DNA from 3 places in the Bacillus sp. CPT56D-587-MTF genome. Region 1 is predicted to be linked to each of the others. Evidence: riboswitches for the same ligand, from Rfam matches in the RefSeq annotation. Region 1 holds a riboswitch; each other region holds the start of a gene.
What was found. A riboswitch is a leader RNA that binds a small molecule or an ion and turns the genes downstream of it on or off. The one in region 1 is predicted to bind lysine.
Positions count from the first base shown of each region.

Region 2: linked by a shared signal. The riboswitch ahead of AC3WVZ_RS07725 (aspartate kinase) and the one ahead of AC3WVZ_RS02585 (amino acid permease) in region 1 are both predicted to bind lysine.
Region 3: linked by a shared signal. The riboswitch ahead of AC3WVZ_RS13680 (amino acid permease) and the one ahead of AC3WVZ_RS02585 (amino acid permease) in region 1 are both predicted to bind lysine.

Region 1 is NZ_JBYTEF010000001.1:486,505-496,920, reverse strand. It holds gene AC3WVZ_RS02595 (DUF3626 domain-containing protein) at 37-1,122, opposite strand; gene racE (glutamate racemase) at 1,233-2,063, opposite strand; lysine riboswitch at 2,265-2,446, shown strand; gene AC3WVZ_RS02585 (amino acid permease) at 2,594-4,018, shown strand; gene AC3WVZ_RS02580 (ABC transporter permease) at 4,079-5,278, shown strand; gene AC3WVZ_RS02575 (catalase) at 5,471-7,468, shown strand; gene AC3WVZ_RS02570 (type 1 glutamine amidotransferase domain-containing protein) at 7,492-8,007, shown strand; gene AC3WVZ_RS02565 (hypothetical protein) at 8,070-8,219, opposite strand; gene AC3WVZ_RS02560 (hypothetical protein) at 8,319-8,522, shown strand; gene AC3WVZ_RS02555 (MDR family MFS transporter) at 8,575-9,837, opposite strand; gene AC3WVZ_RS02550 (SgrR family transcriptional regulator) at 9,944-10,416, shown strand, end outside.
Region 2 is NZ_JBYTEF010000001.1:1,468,820-1,479,235, reverse strand. It holds partial or broken gene AC3WVZ_RS07770 (MDR family MFS transporter) at 1-517, opposite strand, end outside; gene AC3WVZ_RS07765 (PadR family transcriptional regulator) at 554-1,093, opposite strand; gene AC3WVZ_RS07760 (polyphosphate kinase 2 family protein) at 1,246-2,049, opposite strand; gene AC3WVZ_RS07755 (YozF family protein) at 2,455-2,919, shown strand; gene AC3WVZ_RS07750 (MFS transporter) at 3,135-4,397, opposite strand; gene AC3WVZ_RS07745 (8-oxo-dGTP diphosphatase) at 4,535-5,020, shown strand; gene AC3WVZ_RS07740 (YndJ family protein) at 5,050-6,675, opposite strand; gene AC3WVZ_RS07735 (DUF4166 domain-containing protein) at 6,681-7,292, opposite strand; gene AC3WVZ_RS07730 (DoxX-like family protein) at 7,297-8,205, opposite strand; lysine riboswitch at 8,399-8,585, shown strand; gene AC3WVZ_RS07725 (aspartate kinase) at 8,788-10,017, shown strand; gene AC3WVZ_RS07720 (VOC family protein) at 10,247-10,416, shown strand, end outside.
Region 3 is NZ_JBYTEF010000001.1:2,663,158-2,673,573, forward strand. It holds gene AC3WVZ_RS13660 (aminoglycoside phosphotransferase family protein) at 1-928, opposite strand, end outside; gene AC3WVZ_RS13665 (VOC family protein) at 943-1,740, opposite strand; gene AC3WVZ_RS13670 (sulfite exporter TauE/SafE family protein) at 1,838-2,848, shown strand; gene AC3WVZ_RS13675 (GNAT family N-acetyltransferase) at 2,885-3,334, opposite strand; lysine riboswitch at 3,655-3,848, shown strand; gene AC3WVZ_RS13680 (amino acid permease) at 3,961-5,427, shown strand; gene AC3WVZ_RS13685 (iron-sulfur cluster biosynthesis family protein) at 5,542-5,847, shown strand; gene AC3WVZ_RS13690 (DNA alkylation repair protein) at 5,881-6,651, shown strand; gene AC3WVZ_RS13695 (hypothetical protein) at 6,761-7,741, opposite strand; gene AC3WVZ_RS13700 (hypothetical protein) at 7,956-8,237, opposite strand; gene AC3WVZ_RS13705 (methyltransferase domain-containing protein) at 8,542-9,306, shown strand; gene AC3WVZ_RS13710 (NUDIX hydrolase) at 9,487-10,011, opposite strand; gene AC3WVZ_RS13715 (cephalosporin hydroxylase family protein) at 10,170-10,416, shown strand, end outside.

The DNA.
Region 1 (10,416 bases):
TCTATATAAATACTTCCAAAAATGGAGTATTTCATTCTACTTCCGATTTGGTTTTCCAAATCGAACTAAAACATGCCATAATAATTTTAATTCCTGAAGCACTTCTTCATAAGTTCCACGATCACTCCAAGATAATGGATTGCGTTTCAAATCCACTACAGCAGAGCCAATTATATTTGCATCGATACAATGATTCCGTGCAATGCGTCTTGCTAAAGATGGCATTTTTGAACCTCTAAAATCCATCGGAACTTCGTCTACCGCAAGTACAAAACCGATGTGCCAATACAAATCAATCGCATACTTCAGGCAAATTTCTTCTAAAACTCTTCCTACATCCGTACCCTTAAATGAAGGATCTGCAACAAGCGCTTCCACGTCTTCTTTTAGAGAAATCTCTCCATGAATCTGCGCTTCAATATAATGATTAAGATTACGGGCTGGCTCTTTGCTTACTACATCTATAAACGGCCTTTTCAGATTAGCCAGTAAATGATTAATTAATATTGTTGGCGTCAAATTTCCTTCACCAATTGCAAAATCTCTTACGAATGTCTCTTCCAAAAGAGCAGCTACAATCATATCAAACTCCTCATAAGTCCCCTTTTCTTTCGGATCTTGATGTGAATCTAAATATGTATATGTAGAACGCGAAGAAACTTTTGGAGATAAGAGAAAATAACAGGAACCAAAACGCGGAGCCGGCCCATCTGGATGTAACATTAAATTTAGCGCTCCGTATTTTGGACGTTGATCATTCGTTACGCCTTCTAATTGATATGCCCCTCCAAATATTCTCTTTTCCCAAAGGTCACGTTCACCACCAGGATAAGCAGATACGCTTCCATTAGATAGCAATGTTTCAAACTGACTTTTATATACTCCTTGCTCAAATAATGCTTCAGCAACACTTTTCTTACTCGAATCTAGTCTGTCTGGATGAAAGTGTAAAGCAATCCTTGCGTGAGATTTTAAATTAGCGACAGCCTCTTCAAATATTTCATCTGTAATATTAGACATTTTAAGTATATGATTAATCGTTGCGTTAGCCTCACGTTTTTCGTTCTCTGCATATTTTGAAATATACTCCAAAGCAAATAATTGAGATCTTGATAATTCCATAATCAAACCTCTCCTTTAATTAAAATGACCTTAATGATTTCAATTAAAAGCTTATTCTTTCCTTCTTATGAAACGAACCTAATTTATTTAAAAACGTAATTTACTAAATCTTAATTATGCATACACGCATTTTTCATAGGCAAATGTACACATTCTACAGAAATTTGATACCCTAGCCATCGCTCAGCAATATGTTCAAATGATAAAACAGATCCCGTTGTAAAAAAACGATGCTTCGGATTCAGATTGTCAGACAAAATTCCTTTGTGCTGTAAAATGGTGCTTAACTCTATCGCCGTTTCTTCTGCAGAACTAATAATCGTTATATCTTCTCCTAGTTCCTTTTTTATATAGGACTCTAAAAGTGGATAATGCGTACATCCAAGAATTAACGTATCTATATCTTCTTTCGTTAATGGAAGTAAAGCTTGTTTCACTTGCTGCGTGACATATGCTGTATCTTCTAATTGATTTTCTACAACTGTGGCTAAAGTCGGGCAAGCATAGCTATGCACTTCCAAATATGTATCCAGCTCGTGTAATGCTTTTTCATACATATTAGATTTTATCGTACCTACAGTTCCAATTACCCCGATTTCCCCTTTCTTTGTTACTTTAATTGCCGCTCTTGCTCCTGGATGTATAACGCCAATAACTGGAATGGAAAGTGCTTCTTGCAGCTCAGTCAATGCAGCAGCTGCAGCAGTATTACATGCTACGACTAGCGCTTTTAATGGAAACTGTTTGAGGAACTCAACCATTTCAAATACGAAAGATTGCACCTCCTCTACACTTCTTGGTCCATACGGGCAACGCTTATTATCACCAATATAATAAATGCTTTCTTTAGGCAATTGTCTTATAATTTCGCTCGCAACTGTTAATCCCCCAACTCCCGAATCTAGCACACCTATTACTGAATGTTTATGACATACAGACATTTACTTCATCCCCTTTTCAATCATCTAGCGCTAATAATATGTATTATATTACGAAAATTCAAATATCACATAACAACCCCTCTTACTTTTAATCACAAACTCTTCTCTATAATCTGATTATTACTATATCCATTGACGTATAAAAATTCATTTGTTACTCTTAAAGACGTTAATTTAATATTTAAATCCTCATTCGTATCTCGGTGAGGTAGAGGTTGCAATCATTAAGAGTATCATTTCAGGAGATGTAGTGGCATTGATGACGGAATGAGAAAGGAATGGTTGCCGAAGTAAGTCGTGTCCACCATGCACGCTTGCTGGGTCTGCATTTAATAAGTGCAGAACTGTCACAAACGTTTCGTTTGTGGAGAGCTATCGAGAGGTATGTCGTGGGTTTCTTATAAGATAGAAAGCATGTAGCGGCAAATTACGTGCTTTTTTTGTTTTGTTTGGGACTTCTCTTCCTGACTCAGGAAGACATACATATCTCCTCGCTTGACTTGGTTATACTAACTTTGGAGGTATTTTCTATGCAACAAAAAAAATGGGGCTTTTGGGTACTAACAGCTTTCGTTGTCGGTAACATGGTTGGCGCTGGTATTTTCATGGTGCCAAGTACGTTGGCACAAACAGCAAGCCCACTCGGTGTCACTTTAGCTTGGTTAACTACAGGGTTTGGTGTTTTAATGCTAGCTCTTGTTTTCGGTAATTTAGCAATTCGTCGTCCTGATTTAACGACAGGGCCACAAAGTCATGCATATGCTTTATTCTCAACACCAAAAAAGAAAAAAATGGCTGGCTTCAGTATGGTATGGGGATATTGGGTTGCAAACTGGGCAAGTAACGTTGCCATCATTACATCATTTGCGGGATATTTATCACTCTTCTTCCCAATTATGAAAGATACGCGACTACTATTTTCAATCGGCTCGTTTAACGTAGAAGTCGGAAAACTAATTACATTTACGATTTGTTCCATCTTACTTTGGGGAACTCATATTATATTAACAAACGGTGTAAGCGGAGCTGGAAAACTAAACTTCTTAGCAACAACAACGAAAGTAACTGGATTCCTTTTATTCATCGTCGTTACGTTATTTGCATTCGAAGCTTCTAAATTTGGACAATGGTATACACCGATGATTGATAAATCAGGGGCATCACACGGTCTTCTTTCACAAGTGAATTTAGCTGCTCTTACAACACTTTGGGCGTTTATCGGAATTGAATCAGCTGTTCTTTTATCAAACCGTGCTGTTTCTCCCAAAACGGTAAAACGCGCAACAGTTGCGGGATTACTTATTACAGTTGCCATCTACTTAGGAATCACAATTTTAACAATGGGTGTACTTCACGTTGATAAATTACAAGCTTCTGAACGTCCATTAGCAGATGCACTAAACGCTGCAATGGGTCACGGCGGCGGGAAACTGATGGCATTACTTGCTCTTACTTCCCTGTTCGGTTCTATCTTAGGCTGGATTTTATTAAGCTCAGAAGTACCTTATCAAGCAGCAAAAGAAGGTTTCTTCCCTTCCTTCTTCACAAAAACAAATAAAAAAGGAAGTCCAATTTACTCATTACGATTAACAAACATTATGTCGCAAGTATTCCTATTCTCAACATTATCAGGAACCATTGCGGAAGCTTATACATTCGTTATTACCGTATCGACACTAGCCTACCTCATTCCATATCTCGTTTCACCAATCTTCCAGTTAAAACTAGTCGCAACTGGTGAAACATATAAAAATGAAATGCGGGCAAGAATTACAGATGGCATAGTCGCAGTTATCGCACTTTGCTACGCACTATGGGTTATTAAAACGGGCGCATCCGATATAAAAACGTTCCTTCTCGGAATTGGTTTATTCGTAATCGGATTTGCTTTCTATCCATTAATGAATCGTGATCAGAAAAAAAATAACGAAAAGAAAAACGGGCAAGTTGCATAACGCAATTTGCTCGTTTTTTCTTTTGTAAAACATATATAATAGAACAAAGAGGTGAAAAACATGTCAATCGAATCGCTATGGAGCTGTCGCTTCCAACAACATATTCAAAATATCATTACATACTTTGCACGTATGATTAACGGTTTACTATATAGCTTTATCTTTATTTCATGCGTTGGTGCATATTATTATGCTCAGTTTCTAAAAGCATCTCCTTCTAAAGGAATATCTTTAATAATTATAACGATTGTACTTACATTCATTATAACGAGATGCCCTATCCGTACATTTATTCAAAAACCTGATGCTGTCTATTTACTAGCACTAGAAGAGAAATTAACATCTTATTTTAAAAAATCTCTTCTATACAATTACATCATGCAGCTTTTCCCATTATTATTTACGTTCCTTATTCTCGTTCCACTTGCTATGCAATCATTGCAATTAACTGTACCTTTTTTATGTACAATCTTTATCGTGTTAATGATTACGAAAGCCTGGAACATGTACATACATTGGATGTGGCGTGATAGTCACGAAAAAAATATATGGCTAATCATTCGTATTACTTGTAACGCCCTAATCATTTACATGCTGTTTTATTCCGCAAATGTTCTCATATTGGGCGGACTACTCTTACTACTTGCTTTCCTACTTCTATATACGAAAAAACAGCCTACAAAACGAATACCGTGGGATTACATAATCGAGCAAGAAGAAAAAATGAACGTTCGTTTTTATCAATTTGCTAGCATTTTCACAGATGTTCCGCAACTGAATAAACAAGTAAATAAAAGAAAATGGCTTACAAATTGGATTGAACCTTTATTACATAAAAAACGAGCAACTTTCTTCTATTTACATACATTAGCATTTTTACGTGGAAATGATTATTTCGGTATATATATTCGCTTAGGATTGATCGGTGCTTTCGCCTTATATTTCATACCAAATATATACGTAAAAGGCTCTATCACTTACATCGTTCTATATATGATCTCTATGCAGCTCCGTTCACTATGGAAATATTTTTCGGGAAATATTATTGTGGCATTATATCCAATCCATACTGAAGAAAGGATGAAGCAATTTCTTCACTTAATCTTTATATTGCTAAGTATTCAACTCATTGTATTTTCGAGTGTTATACTCATTGCTACAGGTCAATTTTTACATATCCTTATCATTATGATTGTCGGGTTACTCTGGATCAAATTTATTATTGTACCAAAAACGAAGCAAAGAATTTCCGCATTTTAACGAAAAGAATTATCTTAAAAGCCAAGGAGAAAATAAACTTTCTCCTTGGCCTTTTTATTTTTCTTCCTCAAACAAGAATCACCAGCACAACCAATGTATTATGATTTTTACATACAAAAATCATAATACATGTTTACGTCCTAATAAAAAGGGTATCTATTAAATTAACAAAGTAAAGGAGGGGCCTATATTGTGAATAAAAAAATGGAGCAATTGAAGCACCATGTTACGGATAATCAACGCAAACATGCTTTAACAACAAACCAAGGAGTAAAAATAGCCGAGGATGAATTTTCTTTAAAGATGGGCTTAAGAGGCCCAACCTTAATGGAGGATTTCCACTTTCGCGAGAAAATGACCCACTTTGATCATGAACGAATTCCTGAAAGGATTGTTCATGCACGCGGAGTTGGCGCTCATGGTTATTTTCAGCTTTATGAATCGTTAGAAGCATATACGAAAGCAGATTTTCTTACTAATCCTTCAAAGAAAACACCTGTATTTGTACGGTTCTCAACCGTTCAAGGTTCTAAAGGATCCAACGACACAGTAAGAGATGTACGCGGATTCGCCACAAAATTTTATACAGATGAAGGAAACTATGATTTAGTGGGTAATAATATGCCCGTATTCTTTATCCAAGATGCTATTAAATTTCCTGATTTTGTCCATGCAGTTAAACCAGAACCACATAATGATATTCCTCAAGGAGCTAGCGCTCATGATACCTTTTGGGACTTTGTTGCGCATAATCCTGAGTCCACTCATATGGTCATGTGGCAAATGAGCGACCGAGCTATTCCGCGTAGTTTACGAATGATAGAAGGTTTTGGAGTTCACACATTTCGACTCATTAACACAGCAGGAAAAGCCCATTTCGTAAAGTTTCACTGGAAACCTACCCTTGGGGTTCATTCATTAGTATGGGATGAAGCTCAAAGGATTGCTGGGAAAAATCCTGATTTTCATCGTCAAGATTTATACGAAGCAATTGAAAAAGGGGATTATCCTGAATGGGAGCTTGGATTACAGTTAATTCCAGAAGAAGATGAACATAAATTTGATTTTGATATTTTAGATCCAACGAAATTATGGCCAGAAGAAGAAGTTCCCGTAAAATTAGTTGGTAAAATGACATTGAACAAAAATGTTGATAACTTCTTTGCTGAAACAGAGCAGGTAGCTTTTCACCCTGGTCATGTCGTACCAGGTATTGATTTTTCAAATGACCCTCTTCTGCAAGGAAGATTATTCTCCTATACAGATACACAATTATCTCGTTTAGGGGGCCCTAATTTCCATCAAATCCCTATCAATCAACCCGTATGTCCTTTTCATAATAATCAACGTGATGGTATGCATCAAATGCAGATTCATCGCGGTCAAACAAGCTATCATCCTAACGGATTAAATAACAATCAACCTGCAACCGTCCAAGCCGAACAAGGAGGATATGAACATTATCAAGAAAAGATTGATGGGCATAAAATTAGAGGTCGTAGTAAAAGCTTTCTTAACTTTTATTCTCAGGCTAAACTTTTCTACAATAGTATGAGCCCTATTGAAAAGCAGCACCTAAAAGAAGCTTTTTGCTTTGAAGTTGGGAAGTGTAAATCAGACATGGTGAAGGCAAATGTAATTGCTCTCCTAAACCACGTCGATCGTCAATTAGCACAAGAAGTCGCTAACATTGTTGGAGCTCCTTTACCTAAAGAAAATCACGAAGTAAATTCAGATGCAAAATCACCTGCACTAAGTATGTCCAATACTATTTTTAAATCTGATTCTAAAAATGTCGCAATTCTATTAAATGGTGACCCAAGCGTCTCCCTTCTGTCCGAATGGATTCAAGCTTTTGCACAGCACCGAATGAACTATAGCATCATAGATAATAAAATTTATCATTTCAATGATTCCATTAAAGTAACTGATACTTATACAACAACAGACTCTTCGCTTTTTGATGCAGTATTAGTGTTTAGTAGTGAGTCTGTCATTCACCCCCCTGTTTTAGAATTTACAGAAACTACTTTTAAACATTTTAAACCGATAGCTCATGTCCTTAGTAATCCTCATGCTTTGGACAATAGTAAAATTAAATTAGATGGAGCAGGAGTTTATAACTTAACAAACACTTCAATTGAATCATTTATAGAAGGTATTGCCCAAGGAAGATTCTGGAACCGATAATATAATATAAGGAGCGGATTAGAATGAGTAAAAAAATTGCTATTTTAATAACGGATTATTTCGAGGACACAGAATACACAGAGCCAGTAGGAGCTTTTAAACAAAAGGGATATGAATTAACAACTATTGAAATGGAAAAAGGGAAAACGGTACACGGTAAACAAGGAAAAAGTGAAGTCGTAATTGATAAAAGTATTGACGATGTTTCTCCAGAAAACTTTGATGCCCTCTTCATACCAGGCGGGTTCTCCCCAGATATACTTCGTGCAGATGAACGTTTTGTTCGCTTTAGTAAAGCATTTATGGATGCGGACAAACCCGTTTTCGCTATTTGTCACGGACCTCAGCTACTCATCACTGCACAAACACTTGAAGGACGTGATGTAACTGGATATAAATCTATTGAAGTCGATTTAAAAAATGCCGGCGGGAACTTTCATGACAAAGAGGTTGTCGTATGTCAAAATCAGCTAGTAACAAGTAGACAGCCAGAGGACATCCCAGCGTTTATTGAAGAATCGTTGCGTATATTAGGATAACTAACCTCCTTTTATTTACATGAAAATAGTTAATCAGTGAGGTTTTATTCATCCCCCACTGATTAATTAGCCCCCACCAACTGGTCGTTTACAGGCAATCCGACCACCACAAATAGCAAGATAAATAAAAAGAGGGGAATCCAAAAGTTCAGTTTTAATAATCTTTTGGATTCCCCCTTTTTCTCGCCCAAAAATTCCTTATCACTTTTCATAGGCAGTTCTCATATAGTGAAAATGACTATATAATTCCTATCCATAAGTTAAATAATGATTTCGCACATATATAAATACAAAAGATGGGAGCCTTATTTATGAATAACAATCCACCTTCAACGCCCCCAAATCCAACGGAAACGAATAATAATGAAGTGAGCTTACAAACGTTACGCGTTATTGGGCTAATTGTACTGATTAGTGGCTACATATTAGTAACGCTTTCTGAAGTAGGCACATTAAAAAATCTTTTGCTACAGCCTAGTACTACTCCAAATTTAGCTGAAGTTGATCCGTTCTAAAAATTATATAAAAAGCGAATCCCAGTATAACTGGTTCGCTTTTTATATAGTTTCATCCAATTTGAGAAACATTTCTCTCATCCTCATACTTCTCTTTCCCTATCGCTTTCATAAATAGTAAAATACTGCTCATACCAACGATAAAGTACAGAGCACTCATGCCCCAAGAGGCAATAAATGAACCTAGCATAACACCTAATGCCCCGTTCATTTTTGCCACTTGAAAGACCATTCCGTTAATCGCCATATAAGAACCTCTTGCCTCATTTGGCACCATATCTGCCATAATAGATTGACGCACTGGCACATACATCATCTCACCTACCGTTTGGAAAAGCCCTGCAATTAATAAAATCCATAAGCTATTGCTCGTTCCGAGTATTGTAAATCCAATTGTATAAATGAATAAACCTACATATAAGATTTTCAAATCGTTGAAGCTTTTCAGCATTTTAATAAGAAGTGCTGAACATAACACAACTAAAATTGTATTCTCTGCAGAAATCCAGCTCAGCATGCGAATCCCTGTTAAATCAAACGTAATACCATTCCCGAATAAAAAGTGCACCGTTTCAAATTCCTTCTGCAAGCGAACACCTAAATAATTATTAATTTGAAACTCTAAAGACAATGTACATATACTCGCTGCACAAAAAATTAAAAATGCTTTATCTTTCATCACGACTTTATAACTATCTGCCATACCTTTTAATACATTTTTCTTCTCTACTGTTTTTCTCACTACATACACTTCTTCCATATATACAGTCATCACATATAAAGTAATAATTGCAACAAGCGTTAATACGATAAACAATTGCAATCTATAGTTTTCAAATAGTAACCCACCAAATATTGCTCCAATCGCAATGGATAAATTAATAGCCCAATAATTAATGCTATACATTACTTTTCGATTTTCAGGTGTACTCACATCAATTAAAATCGCCTCTGTCGCAGGATTCATAAGTCCAGATCCTAAACTATTCACTAGCATAAAGATAAATGTTAACCACGGTGAATCTACATAATCCGAATTCGCAACTCCCATACAAGCAATAGAAATGACTTGTATACTTTGACCGATAATCATAACCTTTTTACGCCCAAGCCGATCCCCAACATATCCACCGTATAAACCAATTACTAATGAAGCTATGACATTAATGAGTAGTAAAGCACCAGCAATCGCACTACCTAACTTTATTGAAAAATAAATCGCCATAAATGGAAAAATCATCGTGGACACAGTACGTGTTAAAAACGAAGTTATAATTCTAATTTTTATATTTCGATGCATACTCCAAAATCCCATTGTTTCCTCCTCCTTATGCTTACTTATTTTACTTTGAAAAAAAGGAAGAAAAAGGTTAGAATATTCTAAAGAGTTTCCCCTTTTATAGATAGAAGGAAGTGTATATATGAAAATTATGGACTATTACATTAGACTAAGACTACATGCACAAGATCAAAAACATATACAAAATAGCTTACAAGAATTAGCGGATGTTTTATATTGCAGTACGAAAAACGTAAAGATTTTATTAAAGAAAATGAGCGAGGAACAATTAATTAGCTGGACTCCAGGGCGAGGCCGCGGAAATAAAACGGAAATTCTATTTATACATAATTTCGTAGAAGCGATTGAATCCTATACAGATGAACTGTTAGCGCAAGAAAAATTAAAGGATGTTTTTCTTCTTTTAAAAGAACCTCTACCCCTTGCACTTCAAAAAAAGATAGAAAATAAACTACATCATCATTTTGGATACGAACCTTCAAATGATATGTACGACGTATTAAAGATTCCTATATCGAGAAAGATATTCCCATTAGATCCGGCTTTTGTGGCTGTAACTACAGAGAGCCATCTTACGAGTCAAATTTTTGATAC
Region 2 (10,416 bases), 980 kb from region 1:
TACAAACCGGAACATTAACGAAGAACACCCATCTCCATCCTAAATTTTGCGTAATAATTCCACCTATTACTGGTCCCATAGCAGCTGACAATCCTTGTGTTACTCCTAAAATTGCAAGCGCAACATGCCTCTTAGCTAATGGCATAGCTGATACACCAATTACCATACTTGTTGGAAATAAAATCGCTGCCCCAATACTTTGTATAAAACGAGAAAAAATAAGAAAATCACCTGTATTAGCAAAAGCGCAAAGTACCGATCCACCACCAAAAATCACCAGACCCAGAATATACATCTTTGCTTTTCCAAAGATATCAGCTATCCGCCCTAACGGAATGGCAAGTACTGCAATCGTCATTGTATAAACATTTAATACCCAAGACATCTTTTCTAACGAAGTATTTACACTTGATTGTATTGCCGGTAAAGCTATATTCATAATTGTCGTATCAATCATACAAAGAAAGATACCTAGACACATTAAAAAGACAATCTTAATACCCTTTGATTGCTCCATCTTTATATACCCCTTTATTTATTGTGAACGCGTTTTTCATTCTTCTGTTTTATTGTTTTCTTTCGCCTCTAACTCTTCTAATTTTTTCTTCAAAGTCTCCACTTGTGCACTATACGATGCAATACCTACATCTAGTGAAATTTCTTCGACGAAAGTAATACCTACTCTCCACTTTTCATATTTCAATCGAAGATCTGCAATGTACGCTTCTTTTCTTTCAATTTCATCTTTAATCCATTTTTTTATTGTTACATCATCACTATAGTTACCAAAATACATTCTCATTAAAAAATCCGAACGTAAAACATCCTTCTCTACAGGCGTCTGCATGTATTGATAAAACTCTTCACGTCCTTCATCTGTAATAAAGTACATTTTCTTATTCGGTTTCCCCTCTTGCATGACAACCTCTTTTTTTATTTTCCCTTCATTCTCCAATTGTCGTAACGTTGGATAAATCATTCCAAAACTTCCATCAAAAAAGTGAGTAAATACGTCTTCAAACACAATTTTAATATCGTAACCAGACAATTCCTTTTCCATTAATAAACCTAAAACAACATCTCTTCCCTTCAAAGTAAAACCCCCACACATTATATAATCAATAATCATATTAACAATGTTAATATGATTATTGATTATATACCTTATTCTGTTAATTGTAAAATGTTTCTAAATAAAAAAGCCCCATGATTTGGTTTCACCAATTCACAGGGCCATTTTCTTTTTTACTCTTTCACACCTACATCTTGCAAAACTTCAATATCCTCTTTCATTTCATAATAATAAGAAGGCAATTCTATACCATGTTCTAAGAAATAATCCTCAATGAATGAAATAATAATTTTTAACGTTTTCACACGAGCATACAATTTATCGTTACTTTCAATAATATGCCACTTCGCATTTGGCTTACTTGTTTTTTCAAACATGTCTTCCATCGCTTCAACATATTCATCCCATTTTTCACGATTACGCCAATCTTCGTCTGTAATTTTCCATCTTTTCAAAGGATTTTTCTCTCTATCTTTAAATCTCTTTAACTGTTCCTCTTTACTTATATGGTAGAAGAACTTCCCCATTATGTAATGGTCATCTGTTAGTAGTTTTTCAAAATCATTAATCTCATCATATGCTCTCATCCACTCTTCCTTTGTAGCAAAACCTTCAACACGCTCAACTAACACACGACCGTACCATGAGCGATCAAAAATAGTAATTTGCCCGTACTGTGGAATTTTTCGCCAGAAACGTTGCAAATAATGGTAACGTTTTTCATGAGGTGCAGGCGCTCCAATTGGATCTACTTGGAACCCACGTGGGTCAAGATGTTCCGTCACCCGCTTAATTGCCCCACCTTTACCAGCCGCATCCCATCCTTCCATAACAAGCATAACCGCGATTTTTTCTTCTTTCAAAATTTGTTGTAATGCTAATAAGCGCCTTTGATATTTTTCTAATTTCTTATTGTACTTAGATTTTGATTCAATTTTTTTCGTTAAGTCTACTTTAGCAAGATGTCCATTTTCCATAAAACAAATCCCCCTTGTTGTATGACAATGTTATTTTAACATATTTTTGGTGATTTTTTCATATCCTAAATAGCTGTGTAGAAACATCTCTACACAACTTCCCTCTCTAATTTCACAATATACAAGCACATTTAACTACATTAAAATAAATAATTTATACGGAATTCTTAGTATATTCTTTTTATTAAAACGTAAAAATAGCCCTTTTAAAAAGGGCAGTAATCTAAGTATAGAAAAAACAAATTTATTCTTTCTTACTTCATACGTAATGATGCTAGCTATAAGAGTAGTGAATAAGATATTGATTCACTACTCACAACAACCACTTTACATTATATGGTATATTAACTCATAAAAAGAAAATAATAACAAGTAAATCCATTAAAGAATGGGAGCTCTCAAAAAATGAAACGAAAAATATTAACTCTCTTTACGCTTATATGTTTAGCACTACCAATGCAAGCTAGTGCTTACACATTTCAGTCACTACCGATTGCATCAAAGTCTAAACAATGGTATGTCGAAATTGATAAATCTCATAACTCAAACAAGCAAGCAATCCAGCCGAAACAAGGTGTATTTGATACGTATAGTTTACTCGTAAAAAACATCGGTCATGATGTATCAAACGTATCCGTGGAAATACTTGATAACAATCCTACCTCTAAGGCTACCTTTAAACCTACTACACCTAATGAAAATATTTCTAAAAGTCATACAAGCTTTGACTACATGGTATTCCCATTAGACTTTAATAGTCATAATTTTAAAGTTGTGATCACTTGGGAAGAAAAGAATTTCTCTTATAACGGCCATCCGGTAAATGAAGGTAAAAAAATGAAACAAACATTTGTATTTAATGAAGAATAAGTCCTAATTTCTTTAGGGCTTATTCTTCTTTTTTGAAACCTGCTTGTATCGCTTCCGTCACTTCTTTTGTGATTTCTAATTTTGTTGCTTCCATACTAATTTTTTTGTGCCAAATATGTATGGAAGGCTTTTCATTACAAAGATGTTTTATTAATACTAGTTGATTATATGCTAAGTTATTTTCTATATAGGTCTAGCCCTCTTTTCCCATATAATCAATTAAATCGACGAATACTCGGTACAGACAATGCGATTCCAATTGTTAAAATTACTAAACTAGCTAGTGTTATAATAGTTATCTCGCCACCTATGACAGTAGCTAACCAGCCTACAACTACGTATCCTAATGGCAATAAAGCAAAAGAACCCAACATATCAAGGCTTGCCACTCTTCCGAATGCTTCTTCTGGTACAAGCTCCTGTAAACTCGTTTCCCAAATGAGTCCAAATATCATCATGCCAAATCCTTCAATTGCCATTAAGAATATTAAAGCGGGTGCCCAAGAAATGAATGGCATAATTAATAAAGCAATGCCACTCATTAAAACACCTCCATAAGCCAGTAATCCTCTCTTATGCCACAGCTCTTTCCCACCAAATATTAATGCGGCAATTACAGCCCCACCACCAGAAAAGGCCATGCCAAGTCCATACACGTAAGCTTCAAAATGATGATGAACATTAAATAACCATGGAATTAATACGACGATAATGCCGGCATAACAAATATTTATAAAAGAAAAAACTAAAATTGTAATCCACAGCCACGGATGACTTTTTAAAACGAAAACACCTTCCATAAACTCTTGTTTGTAATTAAGCTTACTCTTTTCAATGGGTTTTACTTTTTTAAACTTAATTTCTTTTAAAAATAATAAACATAAAAATGATGATAAGTACGTTGCTGCATCTAGTCCGAAACCTATCCCTGCAGATGCAACCGATACGATTAACCCACCAAGTGCTGGCCCAATTAATCGTATACCTTGATTACTCATTTGAGTGAGTGCGTTAGCTGCATTACGAATTTCAGGGACGAATACTTTCGCCCTTACAGCAGAATATGCTGGTTGGAATATCCCTTCCATAAGTCCGTATATGGCAACGAGAATATATAAAATCGTAATTGTTAATAAATCCATAAATATAAGCGATGCAAGTAATAGCATTAATATACAGCGGATTATATCCGTAAATAACATTAACCTAACCCGATCAATTCGGTCTACAATTAAACCCGCAAACGGTAAAGCAAGAATATTAGGTAGCATGTACATTGCCATCGTCATCCCCATTACAACTGTTGAACCAGTTAATGAATACACAACAACTGGAAGTATGACCATAGTTATCGAACTACCTAAGGCCGAGAGTAATTGTCCAATCCATAAAAACTTAAAGTGCGTTGATACTTTAACTGGTAATAATAATTTTCCAATATAACCTAAACTTTTCTCCTTTTGTATTTCTCCTTGCATGTCTCTCCCCTCTTTTCGAATGACTATAGAATTTATAATATATAACTGAAAATTTATAACATTCCATTTCTAATTATATAAGAAACAATTATGTTATGGTAAAATTATCAAAAAAATATAAAGGAGAATACATCATTATGCCTCCAAATTCACATAACATCGAACATCAGATCTATACAATGTGTATGATCCAACGTAACAATGAAATTTTACTCATAAAACGCCCCAGCCATCGAGGTTTCCCTGGCTACATCGCTCCTGGCGGCAAAGTAGATTTCCCCGAAAGTATCGTTCAAGCCGCTATAAGAGAAGTAAAAGAAGAAACTGGATTACTTGTTTCCAATTTAACTTTTAAAGGATTAGATGAATATGTCAATCCGAAAGGTAATGTTCGATATATGGTATTTAACTATTGGACAGACTCATTTGAAGGTGAACTTCTTTTGAATCCTCCTGAGGGTGAATTATTATGGATACCAATCAATACAGCACTAAAGCTACCTATGCAAACTTGGTTTAAAGAAAGATTCCCATTATTTTTTGAAACAGGCACTTTTGAAATTCAACGTGTTTGGGATAATGAGCTAAATAAACAAATTTCTATGACAATTACTCATACATAAAAAAGCTTGGAAACCCATCCAAGCCTTTCTTACTTCTGTGCAATTTTTTCAATCTTATAATGAATATGTAAAAATTCAAGTCCAAATAGCCACATGCTATGATGAGCTGTTAACATTTTATCCTTACCCTCTGTAATGATGAAAGTCTCTGCTAACGGTAAACGGATTGTTAAGAACCGAGTATGTAAATAAATCCCCTCATCTCCCTGGCCATTTTCTCTTAACTTACTAGTAATGATTAAATCATGATTATCATTACATAGCCTCAAAATACCAGTCATATTCGAATAAGGTAAAGGTAAGGCGATATTCATATATATCTCATTCTTATTTGTATGCTTTGAATAAAGAGCTACAAAAATAGATTCACCTGCTTCATTTTTCCTTATCCAAGCCCTTACATTCTCTCTTCCGTCTTTCTCATCTATTACACTAATGATAGAGCCATGCATCGTTTCCCAATTGCCGCCCATACCTAAATGTATTTGTTCTACACGCTTACTCATTTTCTCATAGCAAAGTGCGAACGGACGGAACCAACGAGTCCATTTAATATTTGATTGCAACTCATACTCTGTTGTATTTTCATAAAAATGAATCATACTTAAAGGAACCTTCGTCACATCAAATGCCTCACTATGAAAGTCATTTACTTTATCGACTAAACCGTTGTATTCCTTACTGTCTACTAAATTGTTGCTATATAAATAAGCCTCACCAATTGCCACATTTCCTCTTAACTTACTCATTGGTTTCCCATAGTATTTATAATTCGGAACACTCTTTTCAATCACCCAGCCGATAAATGCCGGTAACGCTACTCCAATTCCGTTGACAACACCATGAATCCAAACCATTTGAGCAATTGTAATCGTCAAGACATGCTTCAAATTCCCGTATGAATATATAAGTGAGAACATAATTGTAACCATGAGTGTACTAGACGAAACGATTAGAAGAATCTTTGCACTGATAGCATTAAATTTTGCTCTCCAAACGTAAAATCCATACCCATAAATTGCACATAAATATAGGAACACTGCAAAAAATTCAAATATTCTTGAGTATGTAATTCCTATTGCAACTGTCATAGGTGAAATCATGATGATAAACATAATAGCATCATACACTTTACTTCTCTTTTCTCTTTTTCTCCCTATTAAACCAGCTGATAATGGCAATAGAAACGCCGAATAATGAAAATGTGCAGCTGTGAGTAAAACAATGTCAAAGCTAAAATGCATAATTGAAAGTTTTGCTACTGAAGCAAAAAACCAAAAACCACCTAAAAACAAATAAATAAACGCACTATCTATGGCGATTTCTTCTAACGGCTTCCATCCTCTTTCTAGCAATCTACTTACACCAAATAACGCAACAATTCCTGTATATACAAACCAAACTAGCGCAAATACATTGTAATTTGTGACGAAAGCTAGCATTGCACAAATTGCTGCGATTGGATATAAAAACGATACGGATTTATAAAATAATAATTGCGATCCATCTCTTTTTCTTTTATCAATAATACAAAATGACATTGGTATAAATAATAAAACAGATAATAATATAATTGCTTCAACAGGATTTATATTCGACCACTCACATATTAGAAAAACAACATAACAAGCAAGCCCAAATATTATATTTTTCATATCGTTTATTTCCTTTCCACAAATGTTCCCTTATATGAAAAAAGCGAGCCAATTAACGGGTTTCGTACTTGTACATGAATTCGAAAACACTGTAGTGTTTCATCATAACTTTCAACAATTTTTGCCTCACCATACAAAAATTTTGGTAACGGCATTTTTCTTCCAAACATATAAAACCATTGTTTCTTTGAAGAAATATGCATTGCCCCTAACTCATCGATATGAAAATGCAGTGTAGAAACGAGTAAATGTGGTTCACCAAAATAATCTACAATTTCATTTTCGTTTTCATCCAATTGCATAACTGCATTAAAATATCTTTTCTTATTATGGAAATAAAAAGTACGGTTCCACCTTACTAATTCTCGTCCATATTCATCTCGCTCAGCTATGTTTTGTATCGTAAATGGAATTTCCTCTCCTCGTTCCGAGAAAAACATTCGAAACTTCGATGTAATTTTCAATATAAATTTCACGAAAAAAGAGCCACCGTAAATTTCATCCATTTTTCCTTCCCCTGTAAAACTATTCTCTTCTGTAATCGCATAACGCTTCTGCAATTCAGGATGAAGATTTTTATAGGTATCCCCTAATAATCGTTCATACATATTAGCCATACACTTATCCCTTTCTCGCCCTCTTGCAATTTTTCGCGCTTGGTAAATCGAAACTATTTATATAACCGACAATTGATAACCCCATTAGAAGAACATTTAATGTAATCGGATTAAACGGCCCTGTAAAGCTTGCAATATTCGTAAATCCTGCTGCTAACGTTAAAACTAGTAATACAATAATATGCAGTATAAATAATTTTCGTTTTATTATTGGCAACAGCCATACGACGCCGAAAATTATTTCTAACATCCCAATTATTTTAAGTATACATATACTACTTTCATTTGAACCGATTAATACAGAAAGCATCTTTACTTCTTCTAAATGAGTAAACAGTAGTTTTGGCACTATCCCTTGATATATCCATACAAAAGCAAATAAAAAACATACGAGCCAATACGTCATTGTTCTTCTAATTAGTAACCTAGGATGAAGCCCCTTTTCTAACCATAATTTTAAAGCATCAAAACTCCAAGCAGTCGCCCAACCTAATAACGGCCGAAATATATAGCAATCTATTACATTCCCTACATGACCAAATCTTGTATCATAATCATATTGTGTCTCAAAATGGATGTATTCTTTATTTGGCGTATACTTCCAATAACCACGTCCTATTTGAATAAGAGATAATGTATTATCCGTCCAAAATTTTAAAGAAGAAATTCTTTCACCAGTTTCTTTTCTTATTTCACCTATTGATTCCCCTTCTCCAGCTATTTCAAGCCCAAATCCAATCTTTGTTTTATACAAAAACTTCTGTGGTTCTCCTTCTTTTTTCTCTAAATACGAAATTTCAGTAAAGCGAGCATCCCGCTCTGTATGTATAGCTGGTTCTTGCGTATATTCCCATAATTTTCCCATCGTCGTGTTCATTTTTGTCGCAACATAAATAGGCTGTTTCCTTTTCATTCTCCCCACCTCCTATGCACTATAAGTTTAATGTACATGCAATGAATTTATTTTGCTACATTTTTCACAAACTTCCTCAGAAAAAAGAAAGAATTTTTAAAATATATATAAAACACTTGATTCCCCGAAAAATTTAAATTATTATAAAACAAATGTTACCAACAACTTCATAAATCAAACACTCTCGCCTAAAACGTGAGATAGAGGTTGCGATACTTATGAGTATTCTAATGGAGACACAGAGATATCTATGAACTTAGATGAAAGGAAGTATTGCCGAAATTGATAAATTTCTCTGCATTTATCAATTGGGGCTGTTTTCGAATAGAAACAGAACTGTCATATGTACAGACGTGTACGTATGAAGAGCTATCTACAAAAAAGAGATATCATTTTTTATGATATTCCTTTTTTGGCGGTTTTTTTATTAGCTCCGTTTTCTGTTTCCCTTTTCCTGTAACAGCACCATCCTCACTTATTTGAGATGGTGTTTTTTGTTTGTCTTTCTGGTAACTACAGGAGTATTGGGATTGATATATTTCCTAATCTATTCTTAAAAATAGACGAAAGAAGGAATTTGTAATGGAAACAATTGTTCAAAAATTTGGTGGCACTTCTGTCGGAAGCGTCGAACGCATTCAACATGTAGCAAATTTAATTATTGAAGAATATGAACGAGGTCATAGCATTGTCTCTGTCGTTTCAGCAATGGGAAAAAGCACAGATGAACTTGTCGCACTCGCTAACGCTATCACAGAAAATCCAAGTAAACGTGAAATGGATATGCTTCTATCTACAGGAGAACAAGTAACTATTTCATTATTAACAATGGCACTGCAAGCAAAAGGCTATCATGCAATTTCATTAACAGGGTGGCAAGCAGGTATTACGACAGAATCTGTACATAGTAGTGCACGGATTACTGACATTCATACAGATCGTATTCAATCTTATCTTGCTGAAGGTACGATTGTTATTGTAGCTGGTTTCCAAGGAGTCAGTGAAGATTTTGAAATTACAACGCTTGGACGAGGCGGTTCTGATACAACTGCTGTCGCATTAGCTGCTGCACTAAACGCAAAAAAATGTGATATTTACACAGATGTGACCGGCGTATATACGACGGATCCACGAGTTGTAAAAGATGCTTACAAATTAGATGAAATTTCTTATGACGAAATGTTAGAACTTGCAAACCTCGGTGCTGGTGTATTACACCCGCGTGCTGTTGAGTTTGCTAAAAATCATAATGTCATTTTAGAAGTTCGCTCAAGTATGGAACAAGAAAACGGAACAATTGTAAAAGGAGAATGTAACATGGAACAACAATCAATCGTTAAAGGTATTGCATTTGAAGATAATATTACACGCATCACAGTGAAAGGATTAGAACAAGGTTCACTTTCAACTGTTTTCTCTACATTAGCAGCGGCACATATTAATGTAGATATCATCATTCAAAGTATTACAAATGAAGGAACTGTTCATCTCTCCTTCTCCATCCATTCTAATGATTTAAGAGAAACATTAGAAGTATTGGAACAAAATCAAGAGGCACTTCACTATGAAGCAGTAGAATATGAAAATCATTTAGCAAAAGTATCAATCGTAGGATCTGGCATGGTATCTAACCCAGGTGTCGCTGCAAATATGTTCACTACTTTAAAAGAAGAAGATATTCATATTAAAATGGTAAGTACATCAGAAATTAAAGTGTCTGTCGTTATTGACCGCCTTCATTTAGTAACAGGCGTTGAGGCGCTGCATCAATCATTTATGGCGAAAATTGAGCCTTTCGTGCAAATGAGCTAATTTGATATGTTTAGTAACGCTTATAAAAAAAACATATTAATCTACTTCCTTCCTATTAAATAAAAAGCTATTCGTTAACAAGATGCTATATGATATATTAAAAAACACCTTGTCACATTTTCCTATACTGTGACAAGGTGTTTTTGACTGAAAGGAATTTGTAACTACTTAGTAGTATAATTATGAGGATAATTAAATAATAAACTTTTATACATAAGGAGATAAGACTATGGCAAAAAACAAATTACTACGAATGGACAATGTCAGCATCGTTGTAGAATCCCTTGATAACGCAATCTCTTTCTTTGAGGAGATTGGCTTGAATCTCGAAGGTCGAGCAAATGTCGAAGGTGAATGGGCTGGTCGCGTAACTGGACTCGGTTCTCAGTGCGTAGAGAT
Region 3 (10,416 bases), 2.2 Mb from region 1:
ATTTATTAAATTCGCTTGATTGATACCATTTTGGAATATAGGATGAAAAATCATTATGATCTTCTAAAATCCCATTTAATCTTTCCTTCATATCATCTAATAAATATGGTGTGCTTCGGTTTGTCCATACGATATCAGCCGGGAATATCATTGCTGCATATAATGAGTACAGTTTCCAAAAATGTAGATCAGGTTCTCCTCCGCAATAACCGTGAACTTGTCCAACCGCAAATGGTTTGCTTATATTCGTTGTAAATAGTGCTACTTTATAAAAATCATGAATAGGATCACCAATATCGAATCTAGCAAAATCAATGACAGCCCGAAACTCATTTTGGTCAATCATTATATTAGCCGGATGAAAATCGTCATGTAAAAATACGATGGGACGATTTTTTAATAAATCTTTATGATTTCCTACAAAATCTATCACTGTATTTAAACGAAAAAAGTCTACTTCATATTCTTTCAACGCTTCTAAGTATCTCTCATATTTACTCCATATAGACATTTCCCATGAATTACCTTTATCTTCTTTTTCAACTAAATGAATCTTTTTTAGTACTTCTCCAGCCTTTTTTCCAGCCCTATACTGCTCTTCTGTAGACAACGTTCTTAATATATCTTCACCATCTAATCCATCAATCCATTCAAAAACTTGTACACATTTATTGAATTTAGTAAGACTAATAAAATGAATTAATTTTGGCATAGGAATATGTAAAGAATCTAGCTGCTGCATATATTCATATTCTTCCTGCTTCCGTTCAAAATATGATGAATCGCATACTTTAATAAAATACGAGGCCCCACTCTCTAATTCAATTTTATATTTCTCATCGAATGAAAAGCCTTTTGAAATAACAGTCGCTTTTAACATACGAGGCCATTCTAGTATTCTCTCTATCTCCCTAAGCATTTCTTTCACAACGTTCACCTCTATTAATATATGTACAAACTACCTAGCATTTCATGCTCTCGTTTATTTCCACCTTTAAACTCTACTGCAAATGGATATTCGCCATTCTTATTCAAATGTTCTAGTACTAGCCCTTCTCCAATCGGTTCACAAAACTGCACATGAATATTTCCAAACACTACACTTTGACTCTCAGCATTCCATTTTTCATTTTTCACAACTGAGCTTGTAGATAGTCCCATTACTTTTTTCCATTTCCGTACTGTTTCTCGAACATTTTTTACTGCGTAATGAATCGTTTCAATTTGTTGCACTTTGTTTTTATGTTCAGTAATCGTCCCACTGTTACGTAAATCGTTTCTTCTTTCTTCGTCCGTTTCATTCCACTGTATAAAGAAAGGTAATTTCGGTCCGTTCTCTTCTTGCTTAACGAATAACATTTTCCATTCTAAAAGTCGGCCATCTTTTCTCATGCGTTTCCCTTCAAATGGCCCTATCGTATGTAAGCCGTACTTATTAAAGTTAACTGCTAGCTCCTCAATTGCATCTGTTCGGATCGCGATTTGTAGCATTCCTTCTCCATTTTGTAGTTTCACCACTGTTTCTTGTACTAATGGATTTTCTGCTTCTTTCGCTTTTTCTTCATATTGAACTGCTAAAAATTCTATATATGATAAATCAAAATAACTTAAACTATTCCAAGTACCCCAATTCGTATGCTCTCCGCCTAATACAGTATGAAATCCAAGTTCCTGCATTTGTTTTGCCGCTTCCTCCGGTGTACCATGAACTGCGTGAACAAGATGATCAAATCGTAACATGTCTTTCTCCCCTTTCTCTCCATCCTTTTATTGTATATTTTATTTTTCTTTCATTCAATTCAAAAACTTTAAAACCTAGTTGATTTATACGATTAATATGTATTATAATGAAACAAATTTAATTATTGCTGATTGGAAAAACCAAAGGCACTTTTCTCATACGGGAAAAGTGTCTTTTTCATTTATTATTACAGGGGGATTATTTATGCAGAAATTAATTGTCTTTGCTATTATTGGATTTTTCGCTCAACTGATCGATGGAGCACTCGGAATGGCGTATGGGGTAACGTCTACTTCACTATTATTAATGTTTGGTATTGCACCGGCTGTAGCTTCCGCATCGGTTCATTTAGCTGAAGTCGTTACAACTGCAGCTTCTGGCGCATCTCATATCAAATTTGGAAACGTTGATAAATATACAGTTTCCAGGCTTACATTACCTGGGGCAATCGGCGCATTTGTTGGGGCATGTTTTTTAAGTAATTTGCCTGGAGATGTAATCAAACCGTACATTTCCGTATTTTTATTTACTTTAGGGGTTTATATTTTATTACGATTCATCATTCAAAAACAAATTGTCACTTCAAATAAGCGTATGTCTGCAAAACAACTTGTGCCGCTTGGTTTATTCGCTGGATTCGTTGATTCAACTGGTGGCGGTGGTTGGGGGCCGATTACGACACCTGTTCTTCTAGCAAGAGGAAATGAAGCTAGAAAAGTTATTGGATCTGTAGATACGAGTGAATTTCCTGTTTCACTCGCTGCAACAATCGGCTTCTTCATCTCACTTGGCTGGGAACAAGTAAGCTGGGTTTGGGTATTTTCTCTCATGCTCGGTGGTATCGTAGCGGCACCAATCGCGGCATGGCTAGTTCGCATCGTTCCTTCTCATTTACTTGGCGTATTAGTTGGTGGTCTTATTATCTTTACAAACATTCGTACACTGCTTACTACATTTAAAGTGGATCCAACTATTATTTCACTTTCTTACGTTGCAGTTGGTCTTGTCGTTATTATTTCTATTTTCATTGCTGTTCGTAATCATTCCAATCGTCCTAATACGTCAACGGCTGAGTATCCGAATGATCAGAAGCAAATGCTACCATAACTATAAAAAATACCGCTCAATTTAGAGCGGTATTTTTTATTTTTCTATTTTCCAATTAATCATCATTTCTGTAGCATTTACTCTCTTCATATGTAACTTTTCTAAAACACGCATCGAACTATAATTATCTAGAAGTGTCTCTGCAATTATTGTTTCTACCTCACCTGTTTTGAAAGCCCAATCGATTAGTTCTTTTACAGCTTCTGTTGCATAGCCCTGATTCCAATATTTCTCAATGAATCCATAGCCAATTTCTACTGTTTGATCCTCGTTTGGTTTCCCTTTAAACCCAATATCACCTAAAACGCTATCGTCTTCTTTTCGAAGAACATACCACGCCCCCCATGGTAATAAAGTTGCATCTTTTTTTACATTCTTTACATGCCCTACAATATGCGGACCGCTATTATATCCTTGCTCGTTAGCGACTTGAATCCTCTCTTCTGTACACGGCACTATATAGAGCCTTTCTGTTTCTAATTTCATTTTGATTTCCCCTTTTTGCTTAAACGTTACCCTAATTATAACAAATAATATGACTTTATTATGAATGTCGAATTATATTTTTCTGAATTTTCTTTTAATTTAGAGGGTTTTTCAATATTTTTTGCGAAACATTTGTATAACAATTTTTTCTTTGCTTATTGCTACATAATAGTAGGTTCGGGTGGAGTTTTGCAAGCGTTTCCTATACAATAACCGATATTCTTTGACTTTTCCTAACAAAATATCTTGCAATATATTCAGAAAGTCATTACAATTGCCATATATTAAAAATCTTAGCAATATATAAATCCTCATCAATCCGATGAGGTAGAGGTTGCGACTTTTAATAGTAAAACGGACGAGACACAGAGAATGTCAGCTGACTCCGTTTGAAAGGAAAAGTTGCCGAAGTTTATATTTCTTCTCTGGAAATATGAGCTGGGGCTGTCTCCGAAAGGAACAGAACTGTCACGTTTACAAAATTACCGTGTAAACGTGGGGTGCTATCTTAACGGAAGGGTATGATGGGGTGGTTATTTGTGAAACGTTCCGCCAAATTCCTTTGGCGGTTTTTTGTATTTTTCTCCCCCGCTCCTTCCTAACCTACAAGAAAAGGAGTGTTGAACATGAATAGCGCAACAAATCAATCTACCTCTAAAACGCAAACTACACAAGGACAAGGTGAATTAAAACGCGGATTAAAATCTCGTCACCTTACGATGATTTCTCTCGGTGGTACAATTGGTACCGGACTATTTCTTGCCAGTGGTGGTGTCATCCATACAGCTGGACCTGGTGGCGCATTAATTGCATACGCCGCAATTGGAATTATGGTTTATTTTTTAATGACAAGCTTAGCTGAACTTGCAGCTTACATGCCTGTTACTGGATCTTTTAGTACGTATGCAACAAAATTTGTTGATCCATCACTTGGCTTTGCACTTGGATGGAACTATTGGTATAACTGGGCAATTACGATTGCTGCTGAACTTGCAGCCGTAACATTAATTATGAAATTTTGGTTCCCAGATACCCCTTCTCTTATTTGGAGCGGATTATGTTTAGCTATTATTTTCCTTTTAAACTACTTATCTGTTAAAGGGTTTGGTGAATCTGAATATTGGTTCGCACTTATTAAAGTAGTTACGATTATTATCTTTTTAATTGTTGGTTTCATGATGATTTTTGGAATTATGGGCGGTGAAACGGTTGGATTTAAAAACTTCACTGTTGCAGATGCACCATTTAACGGCGGTATCATGGCAATTATCGGTGTGTTTATGGCAGCTGGTTTCTCATTCCAAGGTACTGAACTATTAGGAGTAGCTGCTGGTGAAACTTCTGATCCAGAGCGTAATATTCCGAAAGCGATTCGTTCAATCTTTTGGCGTATTCTTTTATTCTATATCCTTGCAATTCTCGTTATCGGTTTATTAATTCCTTATACAACTGAAAGCCTTGCTGCAAGTGATGTTACAGTAAGTCCGTTTACACTTATTTTTGAAAAAGCGGGCGTTGCCTTTGCTGCTTCTGTTATGAACGCTGTTATTTTAACGGCAGTACTATCTGCTGGTAACTCTGGTATGTATGCATCAACTCGTATGCTTTGGGATTTAGCTCGCCAAGGAAAAGCACCAAAGTTTCTTGGTAAATTAGATAGCCGCGGTGTACCTGTTAACGCATTAATCGTAACATCAATTGTCGGTAGTATCGCTTTCATTGCTTCTTTATTCGGTGACGGTGTTGTATACATTTGGTTATTAAATGCATCAGGAATGTCTGGCTTTATCGCTTGGGTCGGCATTGCAATTAGTCATTACCGTTTCCGTAAAGCGTATATCGCACAAGGAAAAGATTTAAATGACTTACCATATAGAGCAAAATGGTTCCCATTTGGTCCAATCTTCGCATTTACACTTTGTATCATCGTAATTTTAGGACAAAACTACGGCGCATTTATGGGTGAATCAATCGATTGGAATGGCGTACTCGTTTCTTACATCGGTTTACCACTCTTCTTAGTACTATGGTTAGGATATAAATTTACGAAAAAAACAAAAGTGATTCCACTTGATAAATGTGAACTAAAATAAAGTGAAACGAGCAAACAAATTTGTTTGCTCGTTTTTTGTTGCAAACCTCTTTCCTTCCCTATTGCTCCTGTTTTTGCCATAATAGAAGAAATATAAATAAAAGGTTGGGATACAATGAACATTCGCATTACTGATGAAGCAAAAGCAGCTATACATAGATTAGAACGTGAAGACAAAAAGATCATTCGCATTAGAGGAACAATGACAAACTCCTGTAGTATTTTCGTTGATGTCGATTTAATTTGGGATACATTTAACGCAGATGATGTTGTATATGAAGATGCGGAGCTTATCGTACAAATGGATTCATTTACGAAAGACTACACTGGTGATACAGTGAAGCTTGATTATAAGACGACAGGTTTTAGTATTACGACTCCGAGTGAGACTTTGGTTTATGGATTGTCGATTAAAAAATAAAAATTGTTTTCATTTGACCACCGAGGTGAAAAAATGGGTAAATATGTTCCGTTAAAATTTTTATTTAATGAAGAATTAGCAGAAAAAATAGCTGATTCTATTTGTAAACACGATCCTTGTTTCTCTAAAAGCATCTTTGTAGATTCTGTAGCTTGTAAAGTTGAAAATTTAGAGTTAAAACAGCGTATTGAAGTAATTGCAGATGAATTACACAATGCTTTACAAAAAGATTTTAATGCCGCAATACATATATTACTGAAAACATTAGGACCAGAAAATACAACAGAAGTAGGCACATTTACAAATGGATATATGTACATGCCTGTTGCAAAATACGTTGAAAAATATGGGCTTAACGATTTTAAAATCTCGTTTAATGCAATGTATGAAATAACGAAAAGGAATACTGCTGAATATGCCATTCGGCCCTTTCTTGAAACATACCATGAAGATACACTAAACATATTACAACAGTGGATTCATGACGAAAACAGCCACATTAGGAGATTAGTTTCTGAAGGTACAAGACCAAGGCTTCCTTGGGCTAAAAAAATAGGAGCTCTAAAAGGTGATTTTCAGTACAATTTACAACTTCTTGAACCATTAATGAATGACCCTTCTAAATATGTTCAAAAATCTGTAGCCAATCATATTAACGATATTACGAAAGAAGATAAAGAACTCGTTTTTCAGTGGTTACAGCAATTACGTGATAAACAGCATCCTATTAATCCTTGGATTATAAAACATGGGTTAAGAACAGTTATTAAAAATGGTAATTTACCAAAAGATTTTTGTTTTTAAATATTTTAAACAAAGCCGCTTATGCTTCAAAAATGAAGTATAAGCGGTTTTCCTTTTGAATACAGAAATAACAAACGTAAAAAGCACTTTAAATTTCTTCTTTATATCATTATTTTACTAGCTCTTCTATGTTATTACTTTCCTTAATTTTTTCGGATGATAGCCAGAGTGAATAACTTGTTCCATCCTTGTTCCTTAAATATATGTTAAATTCCTTATTATATAGTTCTTCTTTAAGAATAGTGACTACCTTTCTCAAATCATCTATTACATATGGATCATTTCTATATTTTATCTCACTGTCATTGAAAACTAATGTCAATTCATACTCTAGACAATTGCCGTCTTTCGGGTGTGGACAAGTAATATCCTCAATTTCAAAACGATCATTTTGAATTTCATTTAACCTTACGCCTACTTTTGTTTCAGTTTGAACCAAATATGTCCAATAACCGCTTACTGTGTTTTTCATTGTTAAAAGCAGTTCTTCTTTCGTTATAGCTTTTTGCACATTTTGAAAAGGCAAGCCTATAGATTCACCATTATAATCCTCAATTTCAAGTGTTGTTATCTTTCTATTACTCTTCTGAATGAATTGGATTAGAGCATATAAACGATCTAATTCTTTTGATTCAAATTGACTGTAATCAACCTTGTCACTCGTTTTTAAAGTTAATAATAACGTATCCGTTGGTTTCTCCTCTATATCATCATCCACTATATATTGAAAAACATTTTTATTTTCAGGTTCCACGTAACCTAATTTTTTAATTTCTTCTAGCATTGGTTTAAATTTCTTATATTCCTCATATGTTTTTTTTCCGTATTGATATTCATCACCTTTTATTCTTGAATATAAGAAGCCATCTACCTCTACTCTAAATTGAATATTTTTGTTATTTTTTGCTTGAACAGTATGATATGTATGCCCCATATTCCCTTCGTTTATAGCACCCCAATGTGTTACAATCACATCAATTCCGTGCTTTTTTTTCACATATTTTTTCACCTGATCGTCATCTTTATAATTACACCCACTTAAACATAAGAAACATAACAATAGTAACATTACATTTTTCATTCTTTTCATATAGCACCTTGCCCTCTTTTCGCATAAACAAAATATTCCATATATAAAGAATACTAAATCGCTGAATGTTTTCAAAGAATTAAAATATTTTTACACTCGGTTTATATATCTATTTCTTTTATTAATGGCTCTAATAAGTTTTAATATTGATAATCGAATATAATAAAAAGAAACCTAAATTTAAGTTTTCCCATTTTTACCAACAATTTAAATTTTAATAGATATTTTTTAGCCAAGTAATAATTCGTAGTACCTGAAACGACTCAAACCAAGTAATGAAAAACAGGAGAACAAAGAAAGAGATAAGTGATATGAATTTTAATCTTCCATCTTCACGTCTAGCAATCGCTATAATACTCAGAACCACTCCAATTAAAAAAGAAATATACCCTAATAGGATAATAGGCTCAGAATAGCTATCTATTATCCTATTTAATCCAAATAATAACATTCCAAAAGTCATCAATGTTATTGAAAATACACTAAATTTTTTCATAATTCAACCTCCAATATAATTTTACTATTTTATGGAGAGAATAATTTTTTTATGCGTATGGATGAACAATTGCACTATAAAATTAGATAACTCAATTTATTTTTTCATTAAACAACTGCCTTCTTTTATACCCTCAAAGGATTCCCACTCGATTATCCCGAATATATAAATTACTATTCTCACAAGGAGCAAATTTATATGAATCTATTCGAACACGAAACGTAAAACCGCTTCTCTTTCATGAGAGGTCCTCCCGTTCTCCGTTCTCATCATATCATTCATTGAAAAATAGGAGGACATAATTATGAAACGTGATCCATTATTTTTAACTTTATTAGAAAGTGCAAATACACATTTTAGCGGTTGGGATTTTTCTTTCATTTCAGAAACGGGCCGAATGAAGAGCGAGCCTTTATCATGGTCGTACGGCAGTACTGCTTTCCAGCTTATGCAACGCGCTAAATCAATGCTAGATATGGGAACTGGCGGCGGAGAGTTTTTATCTATGTTACAACCGTTCCCGTCAACTATTTATGCTACTGAGGGCTACGCTCCAAACGTGCCAATTGCTCGAAAGAAATTAGAGCCTTTAGGGGTTACTGTTGTAGAGGTGAACGATGATACTGCATTGCCATTTCAAGATGGTCATCAGTTTAATCTAATCCTAAACCAACATGAATCATATGCTGCTTCTGAAGTAAAAAGAATCCTTTCTCAAAATGGGATTTTCCTTACACAACAAGTTGGTGGTCTCGATTGTGTGGAACTTAATGAGCAATTTAACGCACCGCTAAATAACGAATTTGCAAGTTGGTCACTTGAAGCAGCATGTAGTGAGTTAGAGGAAACTGGATTTACTATTTTAGAAGCAAAGGAAGAATTCCCTTTCCAACGCTTTTATGATATTGGCGCTATCGTCTACTATTTAAAAGCGATTCCGTGGCAAATTCCTGATTTTACTATCGAAAGGTATTATGAGGAGTTATATCGTATACATGAAATTATCTTACAAAAAGGATATTTTGATGTGAAGCAACATCGATTTATGATTAAGGCGATTCACAGCTAACAAAAAGGAGGCGGCAAAGCCACCGCTTTTTTGTTCCGTTTACGTATGTTCTCTACGCTTTCACCATAAGAAAAGTTATATCATACATATTACAATTCTGACCAATAAATTGTATTTCTGAAACATATAATCACTTCGTATATATAATGAGAACAAAACGTGATTTTTCACTATCCTCTTCTATTGAGAAATGAGTTGTTTTTCATATCGCTTGTTCGCATCATCTTCTGTCAAACATGCAGTTGTGTAATGAATAATATTCCGGTTATCGTACGTGAATATATGTTTTAACTTATTTTCTTCTGTTATTACTGTCGGTAAGTATTTTGGTAAGTTGCTAACTACACCTCTATTATCACCATCTAATATCCAATCAATTTCTTTCCATTCTAATAATCCTTCAGCCGTACGTAATGGTGTATTCATTTGCATTCCATCTGGAAAATCAGCAACGAACACATACATTCCTTCACTAGCCTGGGGCTCATCTTTACCTTTAAAAACAACAGTCCCTTTATACGTTACACTTGAAAGTTCTATACCCGTTTCCTCAAACGTTTCTCTAATTATTCCTTCGTATGGCGTTTCATTCTCTTCTATTTTTCCTCCAACACCATTCCACATCCCCATATTCGGCTTTTTATTTCTATTTAATAGCAGTATTTTATCGCTTTTTCTAATAAAACAAATTGTGTATTTGTACATACGATCATTTCCTTTCATTTTCCACATGAGTTATTTGGCTTATTTTCAAGTAAAAACACTCGCCTTACAATTCCTTACTACATAATATATAGTACAACTTTCATGCGTAAACACTTTACGTCAAACGAGAGAATCCTTTTTAGAAAGGAGAATTTAAAATCGATAATATAAGCAATGAATTTCTAAACCAATATTACAACAGCCTCGTGTGGTTAAACGATACACACTGGTTTGGAGTTCCAATCTGTAAACTACCCTCTGATCTCTTTTTGTATCAAGAAATTATTTATGAATTAAAGCCCGATTTAATTATTGAATGTGGGACTTTTCACGGTGGTAGTGCACTGTATTTAGCTTCTATGTTAGATTTAATTGGAAAAGGTCACGTACTTACTATCGATATAA